One region of the Streptomyces sp. NPDC034037 genome, then DNA from elsewhere that is predicted to be linked to it. Evidence: riboswitches for the same ligand, from Rfam matches in the RefSeq annotation. Region 1 holds a riboswitch; the other holds the start of a gene.

What was found. A riboswitch is a leader RNA that binds a small molecule or an ion and turns the genes downstream of it on or off. The one in region 1 is predicted to bind glycine.
Region 2: another riboswitch for glycine. It lies ahead of gcvP (aminomethyl-transferring glycine dehydrogenase); the one in region 1 lies ahead of gcvT (glycine cleavage system aminomethyltransferase GcvT).

Annotation. Positions count from the first base shown of each region.
Region 1 is NZ_JBVISC010000006.1:82,679-90,510, reverse strand. It holds gene glyA (serine hydroxymethyltransferase) at 1-277, opposite strand, end outside; gene gcvH (glycine cleavage system protein GcvH) at 289-666, opposite strand; gene gcvT (glycine cleavage system aminomethyltransferase GcvT) at 725-1,849, opposite strand; glycine riboswitch at 1,884-1,997, opposite strand; glycine riboswitch at 1,998-2,101, opposite strand; gene ACZ516_RS21660 (AAA family ATPase) at 2,261-2,971, shown strand; gene ACZ516_RS21655 (enhanced serine sensitivity protein SseB) at 3,031-3,810, shown strand; gene ACZ516_RS21650 (enhanced serine sensitivity protein SseB C-terminal domain-containing protein) at 3,933-4,745, shown strand; gene ACZ516_RS21645 (ABC transporter permease) at 5,044-6,048, shown strand; gene ACZ516_RS21640 (ABC transporter substrate-binding protein) at 6,151-7,832, shown strand, end outside.
Region 2 is NZ_JBVISC010000003.1:1,005,595-1,013,426, forward strand. It holds gene ACZ516_RS15080 (hypothetical protein) at 106-699, shown strand; gene ACZ516_RS15085 (DUF5999 family protein) at 1,016-1,222, shown strand; gene gcvP (aminomethyl-transferring glycine dehydrogenase) at 1,324-4,212, opposite strand; glycine riboswitch at 4,408-4,507, opposite strand; gene ACZ516_RS15095 (PRC-barrel domain-containing protein) at 4,651-5,028, shown strand; gene ACZ516_RS15100 (DNA polymerase IV) at 5,040-6,488, opposite strand; gene ACZ516_RS15105 (MerR family transcriptional regulator) at 6,534-7,145, opposite strand; gene ACZ516_RS15110 (bifunctional nuclease family protein) at 7,315-7,788, opposite strand.

The sequences.
Region 1 (7,832 bases):
CGTTGGCGTACTCGGCGCCGAACAGCTCCTTGACGCGCTCGATCGCGAGTCGCTCGGTGACGTCGACGTGCTCACAGCCGCCGTAGTAGCGGCGGCCGGGGTAGCCCTCGGCGTACTTGTTGGTGAGGACGGTGCCCTGGGCCTCCATGACGGCGACCGGAGCGAAGTTCTCCGAGGCGATCATTTCCAGGGTCGACTGCTGGCGGTGCAGCTCGGCGTCGACGGCGGCGGCGACGTCCGGGTCCAGCTCGTGCAGAGGGGTGTTCAGAAGCGACATCGGGATGATCCTTAGCTGCCGGAGAACTCGGTGTACTCGTCCGCGGAGAGCAGGTCCTTCGGCTCCTCCGCGATCCGGACCTTGAAGAGCCAACCGCCCTCGAAGGGAGCCGAGTTCACCAGCGACGGGTCGTCCACGACGTCCTGGTTGGCCTCGACGACCTCGCCGCTCACCGGCGAGTACAGGTCGCTGACGGACTTGGTCGACTCCAGCTCGCCGCAGGTCTCGCCCGCGGTCACCGTCTCACCGACCTCGGGAAGCTGCACGAAGACGACGTCACCGAGCGCGTTGGCCGCGTGCTCCGTGATGCCCACCGTCGACACGCCCTCTTCGGCGTCCGACAGCCACTCGTGCTCCTTGCTGTAGCGGAGCTGCTGGGGGTTGCTCATGACCTGAATTCTCCTGTACGCGGGTGGGTGCTGCGGAACGGGAAAGGTGTGCGGGGGGTCACTTCCGGCGCTTGTAGAACGGCAGCGCCACGACCTCGTACGGCTCGTGCGTACCGCGGATGTCCACGCCCACGCCGGGCGTGCCCGGGGCGGCGTGCTCCGCGTCGACGTACGCCATCGCGATCGGCTTGCCCAGCGTCGGGGAGGGGGCGCCGGAGGTGACCTCGCCGATGACCTGGCCGTCCGCGACGACGGAGAAGCCCGCGCGCGGCACGCGGCGGCCTTCGGCGACCAGGCCGACCAGCTTGCGCGGCGGGGCGCTCTCGGCGCGCTCGGCGGCGGCCGCGAGCGCCGCGCGGCCCACGAAGGTGTCGGCCTGCGAGGTCTTGTCGAACTTCACCACCCGGCCGAGACCGGCGTCGAAGGGCGTGAGGGCGGCGGTCAGCTCGTGCCCGTACAGCGGCATGCCCGCCTCCAGGCGCAGCGTGTCGCGGCAGGAGAGGCCGGCCGGCACCATGCCGGCGGGCGTGCCCGCCTCCATCAGCGCGTTCCACAGCTTCTCCGCGTCACCGGGGGCGACGAAGAGCTCGAAACCGTCCTCGCCGGTGTAGCCCGTGCGGGCGATCAGGGCGGGGACGCCCGCGACGGTGCCGGGCAGGCCCGCGTAGTACTTCAGGCCGTCCAGGTCGGCGTCGGTCACCGACTTCAGGATGCCGGGGGACTCGGGGCCCTGGACGGCGAGCAGCGCGTAGGCGTCGCGGTCGTCGCGGACCTCGGCGTCGAAGCCCTCGGCGCGGGCGTTCAGCGCGTCGAGCACGACCTGGGCGTTGGAGGCGTTGGCGACGACCAGGTACTCGCTCTCGCCGAGGCGGTAGACGATCAGGTCGTCGAGGATGCCGCCGTCCTCGGCGCAGATCATGGTGTAGCGGGCGCGGCCGACACCCACCGAGCCGATGTTGCCGACCAGCGAGAAGTTCAGCAGGTCGACGGCCTCGGGGCCGGTGACGGTGATCTCGCCCATGTGGGAGAGGTCGAAGAGGCCGGCCTTGGTGCGCACGGCGTTGTGCTCGTCGCGCTCGCTGCCGTAGCGCAGCGGCATGTCCCAGCCCGCGAAGTCGGTCATGGTCGCGCCGAGCGCACGATGCACGGCATCGAGGGCGGTGAGGCGGGGGGCAGTGCTCATGAGGGAACTCCCAGGGCATGACGGGCGAGGTCGATCCTCCCCATCTGTCATCGGAACCTGAGAGGTTCGCCGCGAGCGTCCCGACATGCGGGACGGACGGCTTGCACCTTGGGTGGAGCCGGCATGCCGGCTCGCTTTTCAGATGTGCCTCGCCCGCGCGGTACGGGGCCTGAGAGATTCAAGGGAGGGACTTGCTCCTTCGGCGCCCCGGGCCCATGCGTGCTGGTCCGGGAACTCTCCCGCGCGGATTCAAACGGCCGGTATGGAGTTGGCGCGCACATCATTGCACGCGGCGGGGGCCAGGGGGACTGGTGGTCCGGCCGCGTGGGGTCCGGCGCGGGCTCCGGAAATTTCCCTTGTGCCGCATTACCTTCTCTTTACACTTGCCGGGGAAAGCAGTACGTGACCGCTATGGGGAGGCCGATCACGGTGCGCAGCAGGACGAGCGTCCACGCCATGACCACGGGGATGGCGCTGCCGAAGCAGGCTGCCGCCCCGGCCCGGGAGGGCTGCGGCCCGCTGCCCGTGCCCGTCGTCCGGGACCTGCGGCAGCGGGCCGGGCACAGCCCCCACCGCCTCACCTTCGACGAGGGCGACCTGGTCGTCGTCTCCGGGCTGCCCGGCGGCGGGAAGTCCACGCTGATGCGCCAGGCCGTCACGGGCCCCCGCGTCGACTCCCAGGACACCCGCGACGCGTGGGCCGCCCGCATGCCCGCCCCGCTGCCGTACGCGCTCTACCGCCCCCTGGTCCGCCTCGCGCACTACGCGGGCCTGCGCCGCGTCCTGCGGTCCGGCGCCGGCGTCGTCGTGCACGACTGCGGCACCCAGCCCTGGGTGCGCCGCTGGCTGGCCCGCGAGGCCGCCCGACGGGGCAGGACACTGCATCTGCTCCTGCTCGACGTGCCGGCCGACACCGCCCTCCAGGGCCAGCGCGAGCGCGGCCGGGGCGTGTCCCGGTACGCCTTCGCGCGCCACCGCAGGACGGTCGGCCGGCTGGTCGGCGCCGCCGAGCGGGGCGACCTGCCGCGCGGCTGCGGGTCGGCGGTGCTCCTGGACCGGGCGGCGGCACAGGTGCTGCGGGCCGTCTCCTTCGACGGCCGGGGGATCGCCTTCGACCGCTGAGGGCGGCCGACGTTAGGGTTCAGCCGCAGGCTAAGCGGTCGCGAGCAGGGGTTGGACAGATGAACTTTCCGGCGCAGGCACACGCCCATCCGTACGGGGGATGGCCGGGCAACGAACTGGAAGAGGTCCTCGCGGCCTGCCTCGGCGCCCCCGTCCCGGCGGGCGGCCGCATCGTGGAGGTCCTCGGCCGCAGCCACCTCTGGGTCCCGCTGCCGAACGGCGGCGGCCCCGACAGCCGCACCCTGGACCTGCCCACGCTGGAGATCGACGGCCAGGCCTACGTCCCCGTCTTCACCTCCGAGCAGCAGTTCCGCCAGGCCCTCGGCGACGCGGCGGACCGCATGGGCTGCACGGTGGCGCCCGCCGTGGAGTTCGCCCGGGGCCTGCCACCGCAGCTGGGCATCGCCCTGAACCCCGAGGGCACCGTCGGCGTCCCCCTGCCGCCGGCCGCCGTGGCCGAGCTGTGCCGGGCGGGGCGCACCCCGCTGGACGGGCCGACCACCGGCGGCCGGGTCCGCCTCTTCGAGCCGGACTGGCAGGAGGACCCGGTGGACTTCCTCGCCGCCGCCGCCGGGGAGTTCGAGGCGACGGGCGTCGTCCTCACCGCCCGCCGCTGCTTGGCCGCCGTCGAGACGGACGAGCCGACCCTGTTCGTCGGCGTCGAACTGGCCACCTGGGAGGGTCCGGCCCGCGAGCTGCCGATGGAGGCGCTCGGCCGCGCCCTCGGCCGGGTCCCGGTGGCCTGGCCGGTCAACCTCGTCCTGCTGGACGTGGCGCAGGACCCGGTGGGCGACTGGCTGCGCGCGAAGGTGCGGCCGTTCTTCCAGCGGCACGCCTGAGCCCGCGCCGGTCGGGGCGCGATGGGAAGCGCGTACGTCAAGTCCGCGCCCGCCTCGCCGCTTAAGCTGGTTCCATGGCCCGGCCGGGGCGGTGCGGGTTCGTAGTGAAGGGGCGGTAACGGGTGAGTGCGTCGGGCACGGCTGCGGCCGATGGGGCCTCCCCTGGACGAGCTGGCTCAAGTCCTCGGGGACAGGTCGAGCAGATGCTGCGCCAGGTGACGCCGGGGCGCTACGACGCGTACGAGGCACTGCTGCGCGCGCTCGCCGCCGACCAGCTGTGGATGCTCCTGTGGCACGGCCAGGCCGGCTCGCCCGACGCCCAGTACGGCACCATGGAGGTCGAGGGCCTCGGCTACGCCCCCTGTGTGACCTCCGCCCAGGAGCTGTCCGCCAGCGGCTGGAACCGCAGCTACGAGGTGGTGCGCGGCGTCGACGTCGCCCGCACCCTCTACCCCGACCACTACGGCCTGTGGCTCAATCCGCACGCCCCCGGCGGCGGCGTCGGCATCCCCTGGCTGGATCTGCGCCGCATCGCCACCGGCCTCGACCTGCTGCCCGCCGGACCGCTCAGGCTGACCGAGCCGAGCATCGAGCTGCCCCAGTTCTACGCCCTGTTGACGCAGAACGCGCACCGCACGCCCGTCGTGCGCTCCCTACGCCGCGCCTGGGTCCAGCCCGTGCTCGGCGCGCCCCACCTGGCCATCGGCCTGGACGTGTACGACACCTCGCCGCCCTCGGTGGAGGCGGTGCGGGCGATGATGCGCCAGTCCATCCCCGCCGTGCCGGAGGGCCTGCCCGTCTCGACGGTCGCGATGTCGGACGACTACGACCCGGTCACCCTGTGGCTGCGGGCCAACGCCCGCCCCTTCTACGACCGCGAGGCCCAGGCGTCCCCCGCCCCGGCCGGCGGTTACGGCTACCCCGCGCAGTACTGAACAGCGCGAACGGACGCGATGTCCGTTCTGATGCGGGTGGGGCCCTATGGTCGCCCGTGAAGCGTTGCACCCCAACTGCCCCGTGTTCGACCCTCGTTCAGCCGCGTCCGGATAACGGAACACCTCGATCAGCATCACGGTTGCGCATCCATTCACCAACAAGACTGGTAACAGCTCGCAGCCTGGATGAAGACTCCCGCTCCAAGGGGCCTTCGCCCCTGTGCACGACGGACTGATCACGTCGCTACAGCGGCAAGTGCGGGCCGGTCACCACCGGTTGAGAGGGGTCCCTGCCACGATGACGGCACCATTGCATGACACACCTGCGGACGCGGACCCGACCGAGGACGTCGCTCCCGCAGTTGGTGCAGGGGTGAAGAAGGTCGAGGGCCGGTCCCTCAAGCAGATCGCCTGGAACCGCCTGAAGCGGGACAAGGTCGCCCTCGCGGGCGGCATCACCGTGGTGCTCCTGGTCCTGGTCGCCGTCTTCGCGCCCCTGATCGTGAGCCTGCTCGGGCACCCGCCCAACGACTTCCACCAGGAAGAGCTCGACGAGCTGACCAACCTCCCCAAGGGCGCGCTCGGCGGCATGAGCGGCGACTTCCTCTTCGGCGTCGAGCCCAACAAGGGCCGCGACGTCTTCAGCCGCATCGTCTACGGCGCGCGGATCTCGCTCCTGGTGGCCTTCCTCGCCGCCATCGTCGCCGTCGTGCTCGGCACCCTCTTCGGGATCATCGCCGGCTACTTCGGCGGCTGGATCGACGCGCTGATCAGCCGGGTGATGGACGTACTGCTCTCCTTCCCGCAGCTGCTCTTCATCATCTCCCTCGTCTCCGTCCTGCCCGACGACCTGCTCGGCCTGACCGGCTCCAGCGTGCGCGTCGCGATCCTGGTCCTGGTCATCGGCTTCTTCGGCTGGCCCTACGTCGGACGCATCGTCAGGGGGCAGACCCTCTCGCTGCGTGAGCGCGAGTACGTGGAAGCGGCCCGCAGCCTCGGCGGCGGAAAGCGTCACATCCTCTTCCGCGAGCTGCTGCCCAACCTGGTCGCCCCGATCACCGTCTACGCGACGCTGATGATCCCGACCAACATCCTCACGGAGGCGGCCCTCAGCTTCCTCGGCGCCGGTGTCCGGCCGCCCACCGCCTCCTGGGGCGGCATGCTGCGCGACGCGCTGGAGACGTACGAGCACGATCCGATGTTCATGGTCTTCCCGGGCGTGACGATCTTCATCACGGTCCTGGCCTTCAATCTCTTCGGTGACGGGCTGCGCGACGCGCTCGACCCGAAGGGGACGCGCTAGCGGTCCCCGACCGACTTGCCCCTGCCGCATGTCAGGTGGCTCTATCCATGGTTCTCCGGCAGCTCAAGGCCAGGGACCGCGAATCTCGGAGGTTACGAGAAAATGCCCACAGTTTCCTCGAAACGACGGCTCACCGCTGGTGCGGCCCTCGTGGTCGCGGCGCTGGTGACCACCACGGCGTGCGGCGGCGGTGACGGTGACGACGGCGACTCGAAGGGTGCCGGCTACAACGCGGCGCTCGACAAGGTCGCCAACCCGTCCAAGAAGAAGGGGGGCACGCTGAGGATGGTCGGCAAGCAGGACCTCGACTCGGCCGACCCCCAGCGCGCCTACTACGGCATGTCGTGGGACTTCATGCGCTTCTACACCCGGCAGCTGGTGTCCTACGACACCAAGCCGGGCAAGGCGGGCACGAAGCTGGTCCCGGACCTCGCCACCTCCACGGCGAAGATCTCCGACGACGGCAAGACCTACACGTACAAGCTGCGGGATGGCCTGACCTGGGAGGACGGCTCCAAGCTGACCTCCAAGGACATCAAGTACGGCATCGAGCGCTCCTGGGCGACGGACACCATCACCGGTGGCCCCGGCTACATCCGCCAGGCCCTCGACCCGGACAAGAAGTACCAGGGCCCCTACAAGGACAAGGGCGGTCTGAAGGCGATCCAGACGCCCGACGACCAGACCATCGTCTTCAAGCTGCCCAAGCGCAACGGTGACTTCGAGCAGTTCCTCGCCATGCCTTCCGGTTCGCCGGTGAAGGAGGCCAAGGACACCAAGGCGAAGTACACCGCGCGTCCGTTCTCCTCGGGCCCGTACAAGTTCCAGGAGTACAAGTCCGGCAAGAAGATCGTGCTGGTGCGCAACACGGCCTGGAAGAAGTCCACGGACCCGATCCGCGCGGCGCTGCCCGACAAGGTCGACGTGACGATCTCCGCCAACCTGGAGGAGAACGACAAGAAGCTGATGGCGGGTGACTACGACGTCGACATGAACGGCACGGGCATGACCCAGTCCGGCCGTGTCACCGCCGTGCAGAAGCACCGCGACAGCGTCGACAACATGCACACGTCCTTCGTGCGCTACGTCGCCCTGATCCACACCGCCAAGCCGTTCGACAACGCGCACTGCCGCAAGGCCGTCTTCTACGGGACCGACTTCGCCGGCCTGCAGCAGACCCGCGGCGGCAAGGTGGCGGCCGGCGACATCGCCAACAGCACGTTCCCCGTGGCGATCCCCGGTCACAGCGACTACGACCCGTACGGCGTGCTTGAGCGCAAGGGCAAGCCGGACGCCACCAAGGCCAAGGACGAGCTGAAGAAGTGCGGCAAGCCGAACGGCTTCTCGGCCAAGCTGACCGCCCGCAACAACAACCCGGGTGAGGTCGACGCCGCCGAGGCGCTCCAGGCCCAGCTGGAGAAGGTCGGCATCAAGGTCGAGGTCGAGTCCCTCGACGGCGCCGACTCCGCCAGCATCACCGGCTCGCCCTCCGTCGTGAAGAAGCGCGGCTACAGCATGCAGATGAGCGGCTGGGGCCCGGACTTCCCCTCCGGCCAGGGCTACGCGCAGCCGCTGTTCGACAGCCGTTACCTGATCGACAACGGCAACTACAACGAGTCGCAGATCAAGGACAAGAAGATCGACGGGCTCTTCGACAAGGCCATCGCGGAGACCGACCCGGCCAAGGCCGGCGAGATCTACAAGCAGCTCGACAAGCGGATCCTCGACAACGCCGACTGGATGCCCTTCCTCTACGAGAAGAACATCACCTGGCGCGGACCGCG
Region 2 (7,832 bases), on a different contig from region 1:
CGCTCGAGGTCCCCCGGCCCCCGCCCCTCTGACCCAGAGCTGACAGCGCCGTCACGCACCTGCCCCCGCCCCGCTGTGCCTGTCGAACGAGAGAGGCGACCCACCATGCCGCTGCATGTCCTCCCGGCCCCCGCGCCAGCCCTGCGCAGCGTTCTCGCGGCACTCGGTTCCCCCACCGCCGTACGCGAAGCCCGCACCCCGGCACTGCGTGCCGCCCAGGGAACCGTGGCCCCCGAACTCCCGCTGCCCCTGCATGTGTTGGGCCGCACCACCACCGATGGCACCTCTCCCACCCGCCTCACCGGCTGGCGCTTCATGATCCGCGGCGGGGAGCGCGCCCTCGCCGCGGCGGACACCATGCTCACCCCCGACGGCTGGGCCTTCTCGCACTTCTTCGAGGGCCCCTACATCGCCTCCACGGAACGGGCCCTGCGGCACGCCGAGGCCATGCCGACGCCCTGCCAACCCCGGCTGCTGTCCGTGCCGGAGCTCTACATGCTCACCCTCTGGCTGCACCGCGACTGCACGGACGAGGGCACCGACGCCCCGCTCGACGCCGCCGATCTGCTCGTGCCCCTCGCCCCCGCCCCGCCCGGCATCGCCGCCCATCGCCCGCATCGCGTCGCCGAGTTGCTGCCCGTCCTGACCCACCGGCTGACCCCGTCGACCCCGTCCCCCTTGCTGGGCTCGCCCGCCTGACACCCGCGCCCCCCCGCGCCCGCTCGTGCCCCGCCGCCCCCCCTCGGCCGCGGGGCACGACACTGCCCCACCCAGGTGGACTAGCCCGGACGGGCCATGGGTGAACCACCCGAAGAGAGACCTGAGTTGGGCTGAACCGTCCGGGCGGGTGATACGTCATCAATCAGTAAGAACCGCTGCAGCAAAATCCCTGCGGATTGACGCCCGGAGGGCAACACTGGGATCGGACCGACTACAACGGGGGGCGGTCATGCATACCGCATCGAGCCACAGGACCGACGTCACAGCCATCTCACCGCAGCGAAAGAACCCTTCCATGTGCCAGCACCAACCACCGTGCCCGACAGCCGACTCCGCCGACCGGGAAGCCGCGCTCCTCATGGCGAGCCACCCGGAACAGGGCTGGAGCCTGCTGTGCAACGGCGTCCTGCTCTTCGAGGACACCGGTGAGCTGCTGCCGGACGGCCAGATCATCGCCCCGCACCGACCGCTGGGCACCGACCGGATCATGACGGCCGCCTGACACCGCGCACGGCACGTACAGCACACCGAAAGACCGAGGGGCCGGCCCGGAGAGACTCTCCGCACCGGCCCCGACGCATGCCCGTGACCCGGGCCCCGTCATCAGTCCTCGTAAGCATCCAGCGGCGGGCAGGAGCAGACGAGGTTCCGGTCGCCGTACGCCTGGTCGATCCGGCGGACCGGCGGCCAGTACTTGTCGGACGCGACGACACCGGCCGGGAAGACGGCCTCCGCACGGCTGTAACCGTGCTCCCAGTCACCGCCGAGCGCGGCCGCGGTGTGCGGCGCGTTCCGCAGCGGGTTGTCGTCGGCGGCCCACTCACCGGAACCCACCTTCTCGATCTCCCGGCGAATGGCGATCATCGCGTCGCAGAACCGGTCGATCTCGGCGAGGTCCTCGCTCTCCGTCGGCTCGATCATCAGCGTCCCCGCGACCGGGAACGACATGGTCGGCGCGTGGAAGCCGTAGTCGATGAGCCGCTTGGCGATGTCGTCGACGCTGACGCCCGTCGCCTTGCTGATCGGCCGCAGGTCGATGATGCATTCGTGCGCGACGAGCCCGGCGGGGCCCGTGTAGAGCACCGGGTAGTGCGGCTCCAGGCGCTTGGCGATGTAGTTCGCGGAGAGCACCGCGACCTGGGTGGCGCGCTTGAGCCCCTCGCCGCCCATGAGACGCACGTACGACCAGGAGATCGGCAGGATTCCGGCGGAGCCCCACGGCGCGGCGGAGATCGGGCCGACACCGGTCTTCGGGCCCGCGGCGGGCTGCAGGGGGTGGTTCGGCAGGTACGGCGCGAGGTGCTCGCGCACACCGACCGGGCCGACCCCGGGACCGCCGCCGCCGTGCGGGATGCAGAAGGTCTTGTGCAGGTTCAGGTGCGAGACGTCGCCGCCGAAGTGCCCCGGCTTGGCGAGACCCACCAGCGCGTTGAGGTTCGCGCCGTCGACGTACACCTGACCGCCGGCCTCGTGCACCTCCGCGCAGATGTCGGCGACGTGCTCCTCGAACACACCGTGCGTCGAGGGGTACGTGATCATGAGCACGGCCAGCTCGTCGCGGTGCTTGTCGATCTTCGCACGCAGGTCGTCGGCGTCGATCTCACCGTCGTCGGCGGTCTTCACGACGACGACCTTCATGCCGGCCATCACGGCGCTCGCCGCGTTCGTGCCGTGCGCGGAGGACGGGATGAGGCAGACGGTGCGCTGGTCGTCGCCGTTGGCCCGGTGGTAGCCGCGCACGGCCAGCAGGCCCGCCAGCTCGCCCTGCGACCCGGCGTTGGGCTGGAGCGAGACCTTGTCGTACCCGGTCACCTCGGCGAGGCGCTCCTCCAGCTCACGGATGAGCGTGAGGTAGCCCTGCGCCTGCTGGGCGGGCGCGAAGGGGTGCAGCTGCCCGAACTCGGGCCAGGTGACCGGCTCCATCTCGGTGGTCGCGTTGAGCTTCATGGTGCAGGAGCCCAGCGGGATCATGCCGCGGTCGAGCGCGTAGTCGCGGTCGGCCAGCTTGCGCAGGTAGCGCAGCATCGAGGTCTCGGAGCGGTACTGGTGGAAGACCGGGTGCGCGAGGTACTCGTCGGTGCGGAGCAGGCCTTGGGGGAGCGTGTCCGAGACGGTGGCGTCCAGCGCGTCGACGTCGGCCTCGACGCCGAAGGCGCTCCAGACCGCGGCCAGTTGCTGGCGGGTGGTGGTCTCGTCGCAGGCGAGCGAGACGTGGTCGGCGTCGACGCGGTGGATGTTGACGCCACTCTCACGGGCGGCGGTGACGAAGTGCTCGGCCTGGCCGGGCGCGCGCAGGGTCAGCGTGTCGAAGTACGCGCCGTGGACGACCTCGACCCCGCCCTCCTTGAGGCCGGCGGCGAGCAGCGTCGCGTAGCGGTGGGTGCGCCGCGCGATGGACTTCAGCCCGTCCGGGCCGTGGTAGACCGCGTACATTCCGGCCATGACCGCGAGCAGCACCTGAGCGGTACAGATGTTGCTGGTGGCCTTCTCGCGGCGGATGTGCTGCTCACGGGTCTGCAGCGCCAGCCGGTACGCCTTGTTGCCGTCGGCGTCGACGGAGACGCCGACGAGCCGCCCGGGCAGGCTGCGGGCGAACTTCTCGCGCACCGCCATGTAACCGGCGTGCGGGCCGCCGAATCCCATCGGCACACCGAAGCGCTGCGTCGTGCCGACCGCGATGTCCGCGCCCAGCTCACCGGGCGAGGTGAGCAGTGTCAGGGCGAGCAGGTCGGCGGCGACGGTGACGACGGCACCCAGCTCGTGCGCCTCGTCGATCAGCGGCTTGATGTCGCGTACGACACCGGAGGCGCCCGGGTACTGCACCAGTACGCCGACGACACCGCGCTCGGCGACCTCGGCCGGGATGCCGGTGCTCAGATCCGTGACGACGATCTCGACGCCGGTGGGCTCGGCACGCGTCTGGATGACGGCGATGGTCTGCGGCAGGGTGTCGGCGTCGACGAGGAAGACGCCGTCCTTGACCTTGCCCATGCGCCGGGACAGGGCCATGGCCTCGGCGGCGGCCGTGCCCTCGTCGAGCAGCGAGGCCCCGGAGGTGGGCAGGCCGGTCAGCTCGGCGACCATGGTCTGGAAGTTCAGCAGCGCCTCAAGCCGGCCCTGGGAGATCTCCGGCTGGTACGGCGTGTACGCGGTGTACCAGGCGGGGTTCTCCATCACGTTCCGCAGGATCACCGGCGGCGTGAAGGTGCCGTAGTACCCGAGCCCGATCATCGAGTCGAGCACCTGGTTGCGGTCCGCGAGGGAGCGCAGCTCGGCGAGGACCTCGGCCTCGGTACGGGCCCCGGGCAGCTTCAGCGCCTCGGCGTTCTTGATCACATCCGGCACCGCGGCGGCCGTCAGCTCGTCGAGCGAGCCGTACCCGACCTGGGCGAGCATCTTCGCCCGCGCTTCCGCATCGGGCCCTATGTGCCGCTGCTCGAAGGGGATGCCCTGTTCGAGTTCGGAGAGGGGGATGCGATTGGTGGCAGTCATTGCGGAGGCCTCCTGGTCTGCGCGACCTACGAGGGGTACCACGGCGCGGGTACCCGGACGGCCTCCCCCTCTGTCATCTCAACCTGAGAGCTTCACCGGGGCGCGCCCGTGAAGGCACCGTCCCGGCTTTCACCGTCGGTGAGGAAGGGTGTGGGACGTGCCCGCCCGTACGCCCGCCCTGCTTTCCAGAGTGACCTCGTCCGTGCGGTACAGGTGCCTGAGAGATTCCGGGGAGGATTTGCTCCTTCGGCGCCTCCGGCGATCGTGACCCGGAGAGCTCTCCCGCACGGGGTCAGCAGCCATTCGTCAGCCTACCAGCGAGGGTCACAGGCATTCCCTCGAGTGGCCGCCCGCCCCGAAGTGCTCTTTCGTAGTGAGTACGAGCGGACAAAGACGAGTTATGCCCATATCCCAGACCCCGCGACAGCTGGAGGGCCCGTGCAGACCGACATCGATCCGCGGAATCTGATCGGCCGCAAGGCGTTCGACCGCAACGGGGCCAAGATCGGCACGATCGACGAGATCTATCTCGACGACGCCACCGGCGAACCGGAGTGGGCGGCCATACGCACGGGCCTCTTCAGCCGCGACGCCTTCGTCCCCCTGGAGCCGAGCGAACTGGTCGACGACGGCACCCTGCGCATCCCCTTCGACCGCGACCTGATCAAGGACGCCCCGGACTTCGGCGTGGGCCGCCATCTCTCCCCCGCCCAGGAGCTCCAGCTCTACCACCACTACGGCCTGGACACCACGCTCCCCCACCCGCCACCCCCCGACCACGACTTCGGGCACATCGCGGGCTCCGACCCCACCTGAGGCACCGGGCCTCACCCCGCCTCCGCCGCTTCCACCTCCTCCCCGCAGGATCCCGCTCCGACCAGCGGCAAAGGCTCCGCGGGGCGCAATTTCGGATCATCCGTCCGGAACGTCCGCACCCGCCCCGGCGCCGATCCGGGTGTCTCGAAACGTACGGTCACCCGGCCGAGCCCGCTGCCCTGGACCCACCCGTAGCCGTACTCGGTGTGCCGCACGTCGTGCCCGGCCGCCCACCGCCGCTCGGCGGGCACCGGCGACTCCTGCGCGTCCGCACTGTCAGCCGGGCCCAGCGGAGCCCTCGGCACGGCCTCCCCCGCCGCCCCCGTCGGCGGAGCACCCTCCGGACCCTCCACCGCCGAGACCTCCGCCTCCGCGGCCTGCGCCTGGGCCTGCGCCTGGGCGAAGAGGTCCTCCTGCGTGTAGTCCGCGAGCCCCGTGACCCCTACCCCGAGCAACCGCACCCCGCCCGTGGTGTCCACGGACTCCAGCAGCCGCGCCGCGGCCTCCCGCACCACTGCGGGGTCGTCGGTGGGACCCCGCAGCGTCTCGGACCGGGTCAGCGTCGAGAAGTCGAAGCGCCGCACCTTCAGCACGATGGTCCGCCCCGAGTGCCCCGCCGCCCGCAGCCTCTGCACGCACCGGTCGGCCAGCCGCGCCACTTCTCCCCTGACCCGCACTCTGTCGTGGATGTCCACGTCGTACGTGTCCTCGACACTGACCGACTTGGTGTCCCGCTCGGCGACCACGGGCCGCTCGTCGCGCGCCAGGGCCATGGCGTACAGCGAGACGCCGTGCGACTTGCCGAGCAGCCGCACCAGCTCGTCCTCTCCCGCCTCCGCGATCTCCTCGACCGTGGTGATCCCGGCCCGCCGCAGGTGGTCCCCGGTGGCAGGCCCCACGCCGGGCAGCGTCCGCACCGACATCGGCCCCAGCAGCGCCCGCTCCGTGCCCGGGGCTATCAGCACCAGGCCGTCCGGCTTGGCCTGCTCGGAGGCGATCTTCGCCAGCATCTTGGACGCGGCGAGGCCCACCGAGCCGGTCAGGCCGGTCACCGCTCTGATGTCCGCCCGCAGCCGCTCGCCCACCGCCCTGGCCGAGCGCTCGTCATCGGCGACGCCACCCGCCTCCAGGTCCACGAAGGCCTCGTCCAGGCTGAGCGGCTCCACCAGCGGCGACAGCTCGCGCAGCAGCCCCATCACCTGCTCGCTGATCTCCCGGTACAGCCCGAAGCGCGGCACGAGGTAGGCGGCGTTCGGCGCCAGCCGGCGCGCCTGCCCCATCGGCATCGCCGAGTGCACACCGAACCGCCGCGCCTCGTAGGAAGCGGTGGCCACCACACCGCGCGGCCCGAGCCCGCCGACCACGACGGCCTTCCCGCGCAGACTCGGCTTCGCGGCCTGCTCGGCGGACGCGTAGAAGGCATCCATGTCCAGATGCAGAATCGTCGGCGCGCTTCTCACATCTCCGATGCTGCCCTACGCCACTGACAATCCCCCGCCGCGGGCTCAGACCGCCCGGTTGCGCCGTCGGGCCAGCTCGTCGGCGGGGTTGTGCCCGACGAGCGTCTCCCCCGTGTCGATCCGCTCGCCGTGCAGCTGGGACAGCGCGGCCTCGACGTCGCGCCACACGACGCCCACGGCGATCCCGAAGATGCCCTGCCCGCCCTGGAGCAGCTCGTGGACCTCGCCGGGCGACGTGCACTCGTACACCGTCGCCCCATCGCTCATCAGCGTCATCCGCTCCAGATCACGGAAGCCACGCTCCCGCAGATGCTGCACCGTCGTACGGATGTTCTGCAGCGATACCCCGGTGTCGAGGAACCGCTTGACCACCTTCAGGACGACGACGTCCCGGAAGCTGTAGAGCCGTTGGGTACCGGACCCACCGGCGGCACGCACGCTGGGCTCGACCAGGCCCGTCCGGGCCCAGTAGTCGAGCTGGCGGTAAGTGATGCCCGCGGCCGCGCACGCGGTCGGACCGCGATACCCGATCTGCTCGGAATTCTCGAACGTCGCGTCCCCGCTCCCCTGGACCGCCATCGGTTTCGGAGAGTGATCGGCCGCGCTGTGAAACGGGTACGGACCGTCCACCGCCGTACCGTCGCCGCTGCTTCTCACGCCGACCTCCGTCCTTGACCTGCCTTCTCGACGGTAGGCAGTCACCAGGGGCTCGTCAACGATCGCCACACTCGCCACGCCGAGTGATAATCACCCTGAGAGTGGTTTCGCGTGCCCCGCCGCGGGGAAAGGCTAGCCGAATGGGCCGAAGCGAGCCGCTGAGAGCGGCTCACTGGCTGTTGGTGCCGAAGTCCTCGGGCGAGATCTGGTCGAGGAACTCGCGGAACTTCTCCACCTCGTCCTCCTGTTCGTCCGGGATCGCGATGCCGGCGTCGTCCAGGACGCCGTCGCTCCCGTAGATGGGCGTGCCGGTGCGCAGTGCGAGCGCTATGGCATCGGACGGCCGCGCGCTGACCTCCACGCCGCTGGCGAAGACCAGCTCGGCGTAGAAGACCCCTTCGCGCAGGTCGGTGATGCGCACTTCGGAGAGCTCCTGGCCCACCGCCTCCAGCACGTCCTTGAACAGGTCGTGCGTCAGCGGTCGTGCGGGTGCCATGCCCTGCTGCGCGAAGGCGATGGCGGTTGCCTCACCTGGTCCGATCCAGATGGGGAGGTACCGGTCGCCTCCCACTTCACGCAGGAGCACGATCGGCTGGTTGGAGGGCATTTCGACCCGGACACCTACGACGTCGAGCTCGTTCACACAGCAACCCTAGGACGTGGCCGGCAGGTTTGGGTAGTCGGGCA